Gemmatimonas phototrophica: one gene and its partner. The protein of the gene in region 1 interacts with the protein of each later gene in a pairwise test. Links are inferred from orthologs where the notes say so. Each region holds a gene or a part of one and is shown on either strand. Other genes may lie near its edges.

What was found.
Region 2: the proteins of asd (region 1) and def interact in binary tests that used the Escherichia coli proteins (3 or more experiments, as listed by UniProt). The link is inferred for Gemmatimonas phototrophica from one-to-one orthologs.

What each region holds. Positions count from the first base shown.
Region 1 is NZ_CP011454.1:2,303,227-2,309,622, forward strand. What follows is about bases 274-3,272. They hold asd (aspartate-semialdehyde dehydrogenase), read right to left. Parts: upstream 2,312-3,272; coding sequence 1,235-2,311; downstream 274-1,234. Other genes in these bases: lysC (lysine-sensitive aspartokinase 3), read right to left, coding at 274-1,238; GEMMAAP_RS09760 (M20/M25/M40 family metallo-hydrolase), read right to left, coding at 2,308-3,272. Outside these bases: more of lysC, read right to left, coding at 1-273; more of GEMMAAP_RS09760, read right to left, coding at 3,273-3,300; GEMMAAP_RS09765 (hypothetical protein), read right to left, coding at 3,382-3,600; GEMMAAP_RS20545 (hypothetical protein), read left to right, coding at 5,600-5,770; GEMMAAP_RS20550 (hypothetical protein), read left to right, coding at 5,777-5,950.
Region 2 is NZ_CP011454.1:954,965-961,334, reverse strand. The notes cover bases 1,314-4,286. They hold def (peptide deformylase), read left to right. Parts: upstream 1,314-2,503; coding sequence 2,504-3,070; downstream 3,071-4,286. Other genes in these bases: rsmB (16S rRNA (cytosine(967)-C(5))-methyltransferase RsmB), read left to right, coding at 4,074-4,286; fmt (methionyl-tRNA formyltransferase), read left to right, coding at 2,974-4,068; yajC (preprotein translocase subunit YajC), read left to right, coding at 2,141-2,491; tgt (tRNA guanosine(34) transglycosylase Tgt), read left to right, coding at 1,314-2,144. Also shown: tRNA preQ1(34) S-adenosylmethionine ribosyltransferase-isomerase QueA, read left to right, coding at 1-410; more of tgt, read left to right, coding at 990-1,313; more of rsmB, read left to right, coding at 4,287-5,414; GEMMAAP_RS03975 (PASTA domain-containing protein), read left to right, coding at 5,414-5,971; rpe (ribulose-phosphate 3-epimerase), read left to right, coding at 5,968-6,370. UniProt on the Escherichia coli protein: Removes the formyl group from the N-terminal Met of newly synthesized proteins. Requires at least a dipeptide for an efficient rate of reaction. N-terminal L-methionine is a prerequisite for activity but the enzyme has broad specificity at other positions.

The DNA of each region.
Region 1 (6,396 bases):
GGAATGGGCCCCAGCGCGGCGATGGCCTGCGCAATGGCCAGGCTGCCATCAGAAATTCCGGCCCCGACAATGGCAATCAGGCCGGCACGCGGCGACACCGAGACATCACCAAAGGCGGCCAGATCCTGGAGGATCGAGGCCAGGTTGGTCGCATCATCGAGAGTGACGGACACGGAGACTTCCGAGGTGGTAACGACATCCACCGACGTGCGATGGGTTTCAAACACCTCAAAGACCCGCCGCAGGAAGCCGGGGGCGAGCAGCATGCGCGACGAGCGGAGCTTCACCATGGTGGTGGCGCGCTTGCCGGCAATGGCGCGTACGGGCAGGCGAGGGGCATCGAAGGCAATCATCGTCCCTTTGCCACCCGGGTTCCGTGAGTTGTACACGTACACGGGAATCCCGCGCTGCACCGCCGGTGCAATGGTGGCAGGGTGCAGGACTTTCGCGCCAAACGCCGCCAACTCCGCGGCTTCATCAAAGCTGATACGCTCAATGAGTTGTGCGGCCGGAATCACCCGCGGATCGGCGGTCAGCATGCCGTCCACGTCTGTCCAGATTTCGATGCCGGTGGCATCAATGGCGGCGCCGATCAACGAGGCCGAGTAGTCCGACCCACCACGTCCCAGTGTTGTGGTGACCCGTGAGGCCGTGGCCCCCACAAAACCACCCATCACCGGGATCTTTCCCTGTTGCACCAGTGGCACCAGTCGCGCCTGTGCGAGCTGCCGGATCTCGTCGGTATCCGGTTCGGCCTTGGTGAAAAAGTCGTTGGTGCGCATCACGTCGCGGGCATCCACGAACACGGCCGGGTGCCCCTGATGGCGAAACGCGGCGGCCACGATCTGCGACGACAGTAGTTCGCCGATAGCCGCGACCGCATCCAGAGAGCGCGGCGTGAGATACCCGAGCGTTCGAAACGCCTCGGCCAGATGGGCCAACTCGTCGAATGTCGCACTGATGTCGAGCGACAGTTCCTCTGCCTCAGTGCTGCCACCCAGCAGCGCCTGGGCTTCGCGCTGGTGTCGATCGCGCAACTGCTCGATGAGCTGCAGTGCGGACAGGAGTTCGCCGCCGGCGGCCTTGTTGGCGATATCCAGCAGCAGATTGGTCGCCCCACCGAGCGCCGACACAATGACGACCGGCTGTTCCGACTGCTTGTTGGTAATGATCTCAACGACGCGTGAAATGGCGGCGGCATCGGCCACCGACGTGCCACCAAACTTGCAGACGATCACTGGCGCGCGAGCCCCGCCAACTGCCCGGTCTTGGCCAACAGCTCCGCGTTCAGAATCGAGCCACCGGCGGCGCCGCGCACCACGTTGTGCGACATCGCCACGAGGCGCAGATCAAACAGATGATCGGCGCGGACCCGCCCCACCGTGGTGGCCATGCCGCGCCCTCGCCCGGCATCGCGACGCGGCTGCGGGCGATCGGGTTCATCGCGGATGATCAGCGAGGGCTCGGGCGCCGACGGGAGACCGCGCACCGCTTCGTATCCCGTCCAGCCGCGCAACACCTCCAGCGCCTGCTCCGGTGTGGGCTTGGTGGCGAACGCGACGGACATGCATACGGTATGCCCATGCTCAACCGGCACCCGGTTCGCGTGCGCACTGGTCACGATGTCCGCCATCGTGATCGCGCCCTGCCGGTACGTCCCCAGCAACTTCACCAGCTCCGTTTCGATCTTCGGCTCTTCGTCGCCGATGAACGGAATCACGTTCCCAAGAATGTCGAGCGAAGCCACTCCGGGATATCCCGCACCGGACACGGCCTGCATGGTGGTGGCAAACACTTTCGTGACCGTGAATGCCTGGTGCAACGGAGCCAGTGCCGCAGCCATGACCGTGGTGGCACAGTTGGCATTCGTGACAATGCCTCCACTCCACCCACGATTCGCGCGCTGCACCGTCAGCAGCTCCAGGTGATCACCATTGACTTCCGGAATGACGAGCGGCACATCGGCATCCATGCGATAGTTCTTCGCATTGGACAGCACCATGCGTCCCGCCCTGGCGAAGGCCGCTTCCACGTCACCGGCCACGCCGGAATCGAGCGCCGAAAAGATGATGGGGGCGGTGACCTCGTCGGGCGTGCAGTTCTTCACCGTCAACGCCGCTACCGATTCGGGCAGCGTGCCTTCAAGCCATTTCGCGGCCGACCGATACGATTTGCCCGCGCTTCGTTCCGACGCGGCGACTTCGACCAGATCAAACCAAGGGTGCGCGTCGAGGAGGCGAATGAACGCCTGTCCGACGGCGCCGGTTGCGCCAAGAACGGCGACCGGCCAGCGAGTGGCTGTGAGTGTCATGCGAGAAGGGTGCGAACGATGCGAACGTATGCGTCAACCGACGCGTCGAGTTCCGCCACATCGATGTACTCGATGGGCGTATGGGCCACATGAATGGAGCCGGGCCCGAACAACAGCGGCGTCCCCCACCGATCGAGCAGCGGGATGTCGCTGGTATATGCAACGGGTTCCACCTCGAATCCGCTAATCGTCTGAAAATGCTGCGCCGGAATGTGCGAGCCCCACACCAGCTCGGCACGATCACCTGCCCAGGCCGCGAAGGCCGCCTTGACCGGCTCCACATCGCCGACCAGGCGGATCATGATTTCCGCCTCGGCCAACCCCGGCACGATGTTCGCCTCGGTGCCGGCACGGAGGACGCCGATGTTGTAGGTGGTCTGCCCGAGGATGGGATCACTCGGTAACGTCACGGTCCGCAGTTGCGGCAAAAGATCGAGCATCCCCTCGAGGGCACTCTCGCCGAGGTGCGCGTACGCTGAATGCGCCTCTCGCCCGCGCACACGCACAATGACGCGCTGCGCCCCCTTGCAGCCCGACGCCAGCTTGCTCTCGGTCGGCTCGCCATTCACCAGAAAGCGACTGGTCGCCGGAAGCCGGTTGGCAGCTCGGGCACCGGGGGATCCTTTCTCTTCCCCCACGACGAAGAGCAGGTCAACACGCTCTTCTCCCTGCTCCGCGAGCCGCTGCGCGGCCACCATCATGGCCGCCGCGATCCCTTTGGCGTCGCAGGCGCCCCGCCCGTAGAGGCGATTGCCGTCGAGACGCGGGGGGACAAAAGGCGGTACCGTATCGAGGTGAGTGGAGAGGGTGACCCCACCGCCCTTCCGCGTCGCCCAGACATTGGAGCGCGCCGGCTCCACTTCCTGCAAGGACACGTTCCATCCGCGGGCAATCAGCCAGCGGGAGACGAAATCCACCGCGTCCCGTTCACGGCCGGTGGTGGACTCGATAGACAGCAGTTCAGTGGCGAGAGCAACGGCATCAGACATGCCGACAAGATACACGCCCCACGTCGTGTAGCGCGCCCCCGCCGCCGCCGGTTTTTGCTCCGAATTTCTACGGACGCGTGGTCAACTGCGAACGAGAAACTCGAGGATCACGGCGTTCAGCCGGGCATCATCCATGTCGTCGTCCCAACCGGGCGCCACCAGCGCGATGACTCGATGTGCACCGGAGTTGCACTCAATCGCCACCGTGTCGGGCGCCATGGTGGCCGCGACTTCACGTTGATCTACCGGTACTTCAGGAAGTTCGAGGCAAATCCAGGTGGTGCCCTGCGAATCCGACACGGTGCGCACCGCAGCTCCGACGAAAGGGATGAAAAAACAGTGGTGCGTGGCTCGACGGCGGCGATACCGACGTGGCCGTGCGTCCATACCCGGAGCGGGACTCGAACCCGCACATCCTCGCGGATAAGGGATTTTAAGTCCCTTTTCAATAGACGCGGGACCGGTCTTCAGTTATCCGCACCGAGTAGAAAACGAGAATACCCACAATCTGCATCGGGCGCCATCGACCCCGAACGAAGCCCGTACATCCCCCGAGGCGTCACCCGAGGTTATAGACGGGGCATGTCGCGCGTCCGTATCGACGACGCCGGGTGCTGGATCCGGCACGAGGCTAAGAATAGCCAAGGGTATGGCTCGATTCGCGTCGGAGGCCGGAAAGGCCGTTCCGTCTTGGTGCACCAGGTCATCGCCGAGTCGCGATACGGCGCCATCCCATCAGATCGCATGGTTTGCCACACCTGCGAAGTCCGTACACGCCGAAGCCGCATATACTCTCCGATAAAAGGGCGGTGACATCACGCTGATATCACCGCCCTTGGGAAACCGAGGCCTGACTACCGCTTCGTCGGCATGGGACTTAAGTCGCTGCGAAGCACCTTGCGGCTCAGTACGCGCTGTCCGTCTGGGCTCACAGTAAGACGGAAAAGTTCAATTCCCATCATACCAGGTTCGATGTTGTTGAGCTCAAGCCTGACATCAATAAACTGCGTGCCCGCCGAGTCTTGGAGCGGACTCACTCTGAAGAAACGCCCCGTCATCGGACGCGACTTCGATAACGAGCTCTTGAATTGCGCATAAGCGGCGTTGCCATGGGACTTGCAGGCCACACTCGTGTCCGCACGAAAACACTGGGGACGTGGTACGAAACTGTACGACGACAGTTCCGAACCGAAACTCTCGATTACGGCGCGCACGAGCGCAGGAGAGGGTGTGGACTTTTTCCCCGATGGTTGTGCGTGCGACACACTGGCGCAAGCCAACAGCAGAGCCGAAAGCTGGAAACAAAGAGTTCGCATGGCTGGGATTGGTAGAGGGAGCCGCGCGTTCGACTTACCGGCTGCAGTTTGGCGCCTGAGCATAGATTTGCGTATGTAAGTAGTTTCCAAGGTGCCCTGCCTCATGGCGTGCGATTTGAACGAACTCCGCGTCTGTTGGAGTGTATCCGCTTTTCCGTTTCCCGCTAAGCACGACCTGTTGTGCCGCATACTGGGTTCTTCCGAGTGATTCAGTCGTGTCATCCACCATAAACCAAGTTGATGACTTGTATATGGCAAATTGCTGGGCGGCGTTGTACAGCGCATAACCACTCCGAAAGCAGTATTCGCCAGTGTTCGAGTTCATCATTCGTAGCGCAGTGGCCATGATTGAGTCACGAAGTGCTCCTTGAACGGGGGTAAGGATGCACGTCGAAGATCCGGGTGGATCGCAGTGGGTGATTAGTTGCTGAATCGTTGGTTGTGGCTCCCCCCCGCCACCGCAGTCTACCGTGCACGTTGAACCACCGCCCTCAGAACCTCCACATGGCATACCCGGATTACACGAGCCGTCATCGCCGGGGGTTGGAGCCTCAGGGTCCTCCGGGAAGTAATCGTCGCATTGCGGTTGCGACGGATCTTCCTCGCACGGCTGATCGTACCACTCGCATGGCCAATAGTAGGTTCCTGTAGACGTGACTGTGTGGGTGCAAGACCAAGACGCTCGTGGAGACAACGATACCTCTGCATCGGCCGGCGCGGTGGGGTTTTCGCCACACGCAGTTGTGATGGATAGAACTAGCATACACAACGTCAATGATACTCTTCGAAGCAAAAACATATTCCTCCGATCTGGACTATTACAATTCGCGCCATTTGCGCGAAGCCACGATATGAAGCGGTACAGAAGTCGTCAATAGAAACCTTGTGCAGATTTTTTCCGCTGAGTGCCTGCATCGCAGTTCTGTTTAGTTTCGACTGACCGGTCTATACCATGTTTAGCACGCCCCTTATTGTTTGTTCGCATGCAGCACGCCGTTGAGTGCGAGGACGCCGACGCCGACGTCACGGTGGTAGAAGACACGAGCACACACGTGTTGGCCGCGATCACGTGCACGTCGGCGTTGCGGGAGCGACTCGCGGCGCGGAAGGCGCCGGAGCCGGTGGCTGAGCGTGTGCCGGGCGAAGAGGGCTGATCGTCCATGTCCAAGCCCGCCGTCGTGCGCTACATCGCCGCACTCTCCCCCACCGAAAGCGGACGCCTCCTCAATGCGCACGAGGTGAGCGACAGCGTGTTCGGTGGGCAGGTGAGCAAGAAGTGGGTATGTGCCAAACCTGGGCACTATTGTCACGTGGTCGGGCGGATAGTGCTCTAGATACGTAGGCGAAATCCGCGCATGGGTGGGATCTTTGCAACAGGTGGCGTCCGGAGTTAGCGAGCTTCGGTTGCATGACATCGTGCGCCTGTTCGGACAGACCGCCGCTGACGAGAACGTCTCCGCGGTGCATAAACACGCACAAATGCGACATTGCGACCCGCGCATGACCGGCCGGTACAAGATGCCTGCGCAAGCACGCCAGGCGGCTGAAGCAGTCGCCCGTCGGCTTGGCATCGTAAAGCCGACGAAAAAAAGCCCGCGAAGGGCGATGGACTTAATCTGGGGACTATTGTGCCCTAACTGCCAGCGAACGACCCAATGCCGGGGGCCGACCGATCTGGCCATCGCGAGCTCGCTCACGCTCAGTGAGGTCCAAATGAATGTAGCCCGTCCACCATTTCAGGGGATACGTCCCCTGAATCCTCCCCCGACCGCGACAGACT
Region 2 (6,370 bases), 1.3 Mb from region 1 along the record:
TGGGCGCGGGCACCTTTCGCCCGGTCAGCGACGAGGACCCGTCGCAGCACCTCATGCACGACGAATGGTGTGAGGTGACCCCAGAGGCCGCCGACCGCCTGAATGCCGTACGGGCCCGCGGCAACAAGATCTGGGTGGTGGGCACCACCGGCGTGCGCACCCTCGAGACGGCCACCGATGCGCATGGGATCGTGCAGCCATACACCGGCGACACGAACATCTTTTTGCGCCCGCCCTACCAGTTCCGCGGCGTTGACCATCTCATCACCAACTTTCACCTGCCCAAGTCCACGCTGGTCATGCTCGTCGCGGCCTTTGCCGGCTACGAGCAGACCATGCATGCGTACCGGGTGGCGGTGGAGAACGAGTATCGGTTCTACTCGTACGGTGATGCGATGTGCATCATCTGACGTGTGGGGTGTACCACGGGCCCCGTTGAACTGCATTACGAGGACTGCTTCGATGTCGCGGACAGGGCGTCCAAACGAGGACTGGTTCCGGCATGAGTCAGGCGGCGTACTGCTGCGGCCAGTGTGTTCAATCTTTAAAAATGTTGAACTGGCGGAGGTGGAGAGTGCCGGTCGCTCACACCGTCGCCGTCCTCGGTCAGACGCCCTGTCCGAATACACGGACCAGTCCTCGTAATGCCGTTCAGCGGTGCCAGCCCAAGCACCGGTGCGAATCGCGAGCCGGGTTGGAACTGCCAACCGAGGACTGCTCCGATGTCGCGGACAGGGCGTCCAAACGAGGACTGGTTCCGGCATGAGTCAGGCGGCGTACTGCTGCGGCCAGTGTGTTCAATCTTTAAAAATGTTGAACTGGCGGAGGTGGAGAGTGCCGGTCGCTCACACCGTCGCCGTCCTCGGTCAGACGCCCTGTCCGAATACACGGACCAGTCCTCGTAATGCCGTTCAGCGGTGTCAGCCCAGACGCCGGCAATAGTGGAACGCCACAAGCCACCGCACGGCCCAGGCAGTGTATTTTCCGGCGTGTCCCACTTCTCCTTCGAAACCCAACACACTGACGGCCACGCCCGGGCCGGGGTCTTTCACACCCCGCATGGCCCCGTGGAAACGCCGCAGTTCATGCCTGTTGGCACGCTCGCCAGCGTGAAGTCGCTCGATCCCGAAGACCTGTCGCGGCTGGGCGCCACCATGGTGCTGGCCAACGCGTACCACCTACGCCTGCGGCCAGGCGATGAGCTCGTGCGCACCATGGGTGGCCTGCACCAATTCATGCAGTGGTCCGGGCCCATGCTCACCGACTCCGGGGGGTTCCAGGTGTTCTCCCTGGAGGGGCTGCGCACCATCCAGGAAGAAGGGGTCGAATTCCGCAGCCACCTTGACGGGTCGCTGCAGCAGTTCACCCCCGAATCGGTCATGCGCATTGAGCGCAATCTGGGCGCTGACGTGATCATGCAATTCGATCACGTGGTCCCCGGGCAGTCGCCGCACGACCTGGCCAAGGTGGCCATGGAACGCAGCATCCGGTGGCTCGACCGGTGCCGGATTGCCTTTGACGAACTCCAGGCCACCGATCTCAGTGCCCCCACCCCCGTGCAGGCGCTCTTCCCCATCGTGCAGGGGGGAATTCATGCCGACCTCCGCCGGGCGTCCGCCCAGGCCATTCGCAACGCGGGGGATTGGGTGGGGTACGGCATTGGCGGCCTGTCCGTGGGCGAAGCCAAGCCCGACATGTACGCCATGCTGGACGTGGTCAACGAGGAGCTGCCCACCGACCGCCCCCGGTACCTGATGGGGGTCGGCTTCCCGGAGGATCTGGTGGAGGGGGTGGCCCGCGGTGTGGATGTCTTTGACTGTGTGGCCCCCACCCGGATGGGCCGGACCGGGGCCTTCTTTACCAGCACCGGGCGCCGGAGCATCAAGAACGCCCAGTGGCGGACTGACCCGGAGCCGCTGGAGGTGGGGTGTACCTGCGCCGCTTGTACCCGCTTCTCGAAGGCCTACATCCGGCACTTATTCGTGGCCGAAGAGATTCTCGGACTCCGCCTCCTGAGCCTGCACAATGTACATTTCCTTGTCGCGTTGATGCGCGACGCCCGGGCCGCCGTCCAGGCCGGCACGTTCGAGGGCTGGAGCCGTGACTGGCTCGCCCGCTACCACTCCAGAAAGACCGCCTCATGACCGCTTCCGTCATTGCCAGCTTCGCACTTCTGCAGGGCGCGCCTACCCAGGCCATCCCGCAGATGATTTTCATGTACGGCGCGATCTTCGCGATCTTCTACTTCGTGCTCATCCGCCCGCAGCAGAAGCAGCGCAAGTCGCACGAGGAGCGCGTGAAGACGCTCAAGAAGGGCGATGAAATCGTCACCGCCGGCGGCATTGTGGGCGAAGTGCTGCACATCGCTTCACAGGGCAAGGACGGCGCCGCCACCCTGGCCGATCGAATCACGATCAAGTCGGGTGAGAGCAAGCTGATCGTCGAACGCGGCCGTATTGCCGCGGTTGGCGGTGGTACCCCCGCCGCGTAAGCGCTCGGTTCCATGGCCCGTCTCGATATTCACGTCCTCGGCTCTCCCATCCTGCGACAGGACACCGAGCGCGTTACGCAAATCACCCCGGAGCTCCGCCGTCTCGTGGACGACATGTTCGAGACGATGGAAGCCGCCAAGGGTGTGGGGCTTGCCGCGCCGCAGGTGGGGCGCAGCGAGCGTCTGTGTGTGGTGGACGCCGACGACACCCGGCTGGTGGTCATCAACCCGGAAATCGTCAGTCACGACGGCGGGCTGGTGAAAGGCGAAGAAGGCTGCCTCTCCATTCCCGAGATCTATGCCGACGTCAGCCGCCACGCGCGGGTGACGGTGCGGGCGCAGGACATCGATGGGGTGTGGTACGAAATCGAAGACGCGGCCAATCTCCTGGGCCGCTGCCTGCAGCACGAAATCGATCACCTGCACGGCAAACTCTTCACCGACCGACTCAGCCTGCTCAAGAAGCGATCGGCCATGAAAGAGTGGGACTACGAAAAGTCCAAGTATCCGAAAAATCTGCGCGTGCTTCCGGTGGGCGATCTGCCCCCCGAGAAGGGCGCCGCGGGCTCGGACGCGTAAGGCGACGCGGCCCCGTGAGAATTCTCTTCTGGGGCACGCCAGACTTCGCCGTGCCGCCCCTCCGCGCCCTTCTCGGTGAAGGGCACGACGTGGTGGGCGTGGTCACCCAGCCCGACAAACCACGGGGACGCTCGCGCACGCAGCTCGACCCGTCGCCGGTCAAGGTGGTGGCGCTCGAAGAAGGCCTTCCGGTGCTGCAGCCGCTCAAGCCGCGCGGCGATGCGTTCATGCAGCAGGTGCGTGAGCTGGCGCCGGACATCTCGGTTGTGGTGGCCTACGGGCACATTCTGCCCAAGGCCGTGATCGATCTGCCGCCACACGGCACGCTCAACATTCACGCGTCGCTGCTCCCCGAGCTGCGTGGCGCGGCGCCGATTCAGGCGTGCATCCTGCAGGGCATGACGGAGACGGGCGTCACCATCATGCAGATGGTACCAGCGCTCGACGCGGGTGACATGCTGCATGTGGTGCGCACCCCCATTGGTCCGGACACCACCTATGGGGAACTGCACGACCAGCTGGCGGAGATGGGAGCGCTGGCCATTGTGCAGGCACTGACGCTCATCGAGGCGGGGGTGTCGCGTGCTATTGCGCAGGACCACGCGCTCTCCACGTACGCCTCCAAGATCGATCGTTCCATGGCGCGCCTCGACTTTGCGCAGCCGGCCGCGCTGGTGTCGCGCGTGGCGCGCGCCTTTGATCCGCGTCCGGGGGCGTATGCGTCCCTGAAGGGACAGGATGTGAAGTGCTTCGGGGTGCGCGTCGTGGGCGATGGCAGCGATGCCGCATTGGACGAACCTACGCAGGCCAGCCCTCCCGGCACCGTGCGCAGCGCCGGCGACGACGGGTTGCTGGTACGCTGCGGCGTGGGCGCCGTGCGATTCATGGATGTGCAGCCCAGTGGCAAGCCGCGCATGACGGCCGCGTCCTGGGGCCGTGGCCGTGGTGTGGCGGCCGGCGATCAGTTTGACGTCGTGACGCCGGACGCGTTGCCGTGAGTGTCGTGAAGCGGCCGTACCAGGGCGAACAGAAAGGCCCCGATGTGACGGAGTCACGCACCGCAGCGGCCAACATGCTGGCCGACCTGCGGGCGGGGCAGCTGCTGGATGGCGCCTTCGAAAAGCGGACGCTGGCCCTCGACGCGCGCGATCGTCGCTGGGTGCAGGAGTTGGTGTGGGGGATGCTGCGCAGTCGCGGCCGACTCGACGCCATTCTGGCCGACCGCGTGCGCGGCGGCATTGCCAAGATCGATGTGGACGTGGCCGATCTGCTGCGACTGGGCACCTATCAGCTGCTCAGTATGGGGAGCGTGCCGCCCTACGCCGCCATTGGGCAGATGGTGCAGCTCACCAAGCAGCGGCACGGTATTGGAGCCAGCAAGCTGGCCAACGCCGTATTGCGGCGCATTGACCGGGAGCGGGCCACCATTGAGCCAGCCACGCCCTCGGATGCCCTGGAAGCGCTGGCGCAGCAGTACTCGCATCCCCGGTGGGTGGTGCAGCGGTGGAGTGAGCGCTGGGGCATGGAGGAGACGCGGGCCCTGCTCGACGCCAACAACGCCGCAGCCAGCATTGTGGTGCGTCCGTACGGTGTGGTGCGCGAACAGCTGGAGGCCATGCTCGATGGCGCTGGCGTGGAAACACACGAGGTCCCGCGCGTTGCCGATTCGTTGCGCCTGGCCACAGGGGTGGCGCTCACCGAACTGGGCGCCTTCAAGCAGGGCGCCCTCTACGTGCAGGACCCGGCGGCCACGTTGGTGGTGCAGTACGCGCATGTGGCCGAAGGCAGCACCGTGGCCGACCTGTGCGCCGCACCGGGGAGCAAGGCGCTGGAGCTCTCGCGCCGCGCTGGCCTGGTGCTCGCCGCCGATCGGAACATGACGCGTGTGGATCGCATGATGAACGGCTTTGGCCGGTTGGATGCCGAGCGGCTGCATGTGCTGGTGGCCGATGCCAGGCACCCCGCCATCACCCCGGTGGAAGCGGTGTTGGTGGATGTGCCCTGCACCGGGACTGGCACCTTTCGTCGGCACCCGGATGCGCGGTGGCGGTTGCAGGTGAGCGATTTTGCGGTGCTGGGCGCATTGCAGAAGCAGATTCTGCGCGCCGCCGCGACGGTGGTGAAGCCGGGCGGCTTGCTGATCTACAGCACCTGCTCACTGGAGCTCGAAGAGAACGACGAACAGGTGCAGCAGTTTCTGGCCGCACACCCGGAGTTCACGCTGGAGGCCCCGGCCCCCGGCGTGGTCCCCGACGATGTGCTCGACGGTGGGTATCTGCGTGTGCTGCCGCATCGCCACGGCTTTGACGGTGCCTTTGCCGCGCGTCTCCGGAGGAGTGCCTGATGGCTACCACCAAAAAGACTACGACCAAGGCGACGAACGGCGGCCGCCGCGCCGGAGCAGCAGCGTTCAAGCTGTGGGGCATTCGCGCCCTCATTGCCATCGTGGCCGGTGTCTCCATTGGCGCCGGCGCCGGCGTGATGACCGTGAGCAAACTCGAGCCGGGGCGTGGCACCGGTGTGGATTCGCTCGCCGTCATGCTCGACAGCATTGCCAAGGGGCGCATCCCCGAGCCGACGGCTCAGGAGCGCTCCGCCGAAGCCAAACGCAAGGCCGACAGCGTGAGCAGCGAGGCGGAAGCCCCGCCGGTTGAACTCACTGCCGTGCCGCAGGTAACAGACATGGAAGAGGGCGCCGCCCGGAACGCGCTCCTCGATGCCGGACTGCAGGTGGGAGAAGTGCAGTTCCAGGCGTCGTCCAAGCCGGCGGGCACCGTGCTCGCGTCCATGCCCCTGGCCGGAGCCCAGGTCGCCCCGCAAACACCGGTCACCCTCGTCCTCAGTGACGGGCGGACCGGCACCGATACGTTGTCCAGACCCTCGTCCCCTTTCGCCCCATGAACGTTCGCATCGCCCCGTCCGTCCTCAGCGCCGACTTCCGGAAACTCGGCGACGAGATTGCCATGTGTGAAGCCGGCGGCGCCGACTGGATTCACGTGGATGTCATGGATGGTCGGTTCGTGCCGAATCTGTCGTTCGGCGTGAAGGTCATTGAAGCCGTGAAGAAGTCCACCACCAAGGTGGTGGACGTGCATCTCATGGTGCTGGAGCCGGAGAACTATTTCGAAGACTACGTGAAGGCGGGCGCCGATGTGCTCACCATTCACGCGGAAGCGGCGCCCCATCTCGATCGTCAGCTCGCGCGCATCAAGGAACTGGGCGTCAAAGCCGGCGTGGCACTCAATCCGGCCACTCCGCTCAGCGCCATCGAAGAAGTGGCGCACATGCTCGACCTGCTGC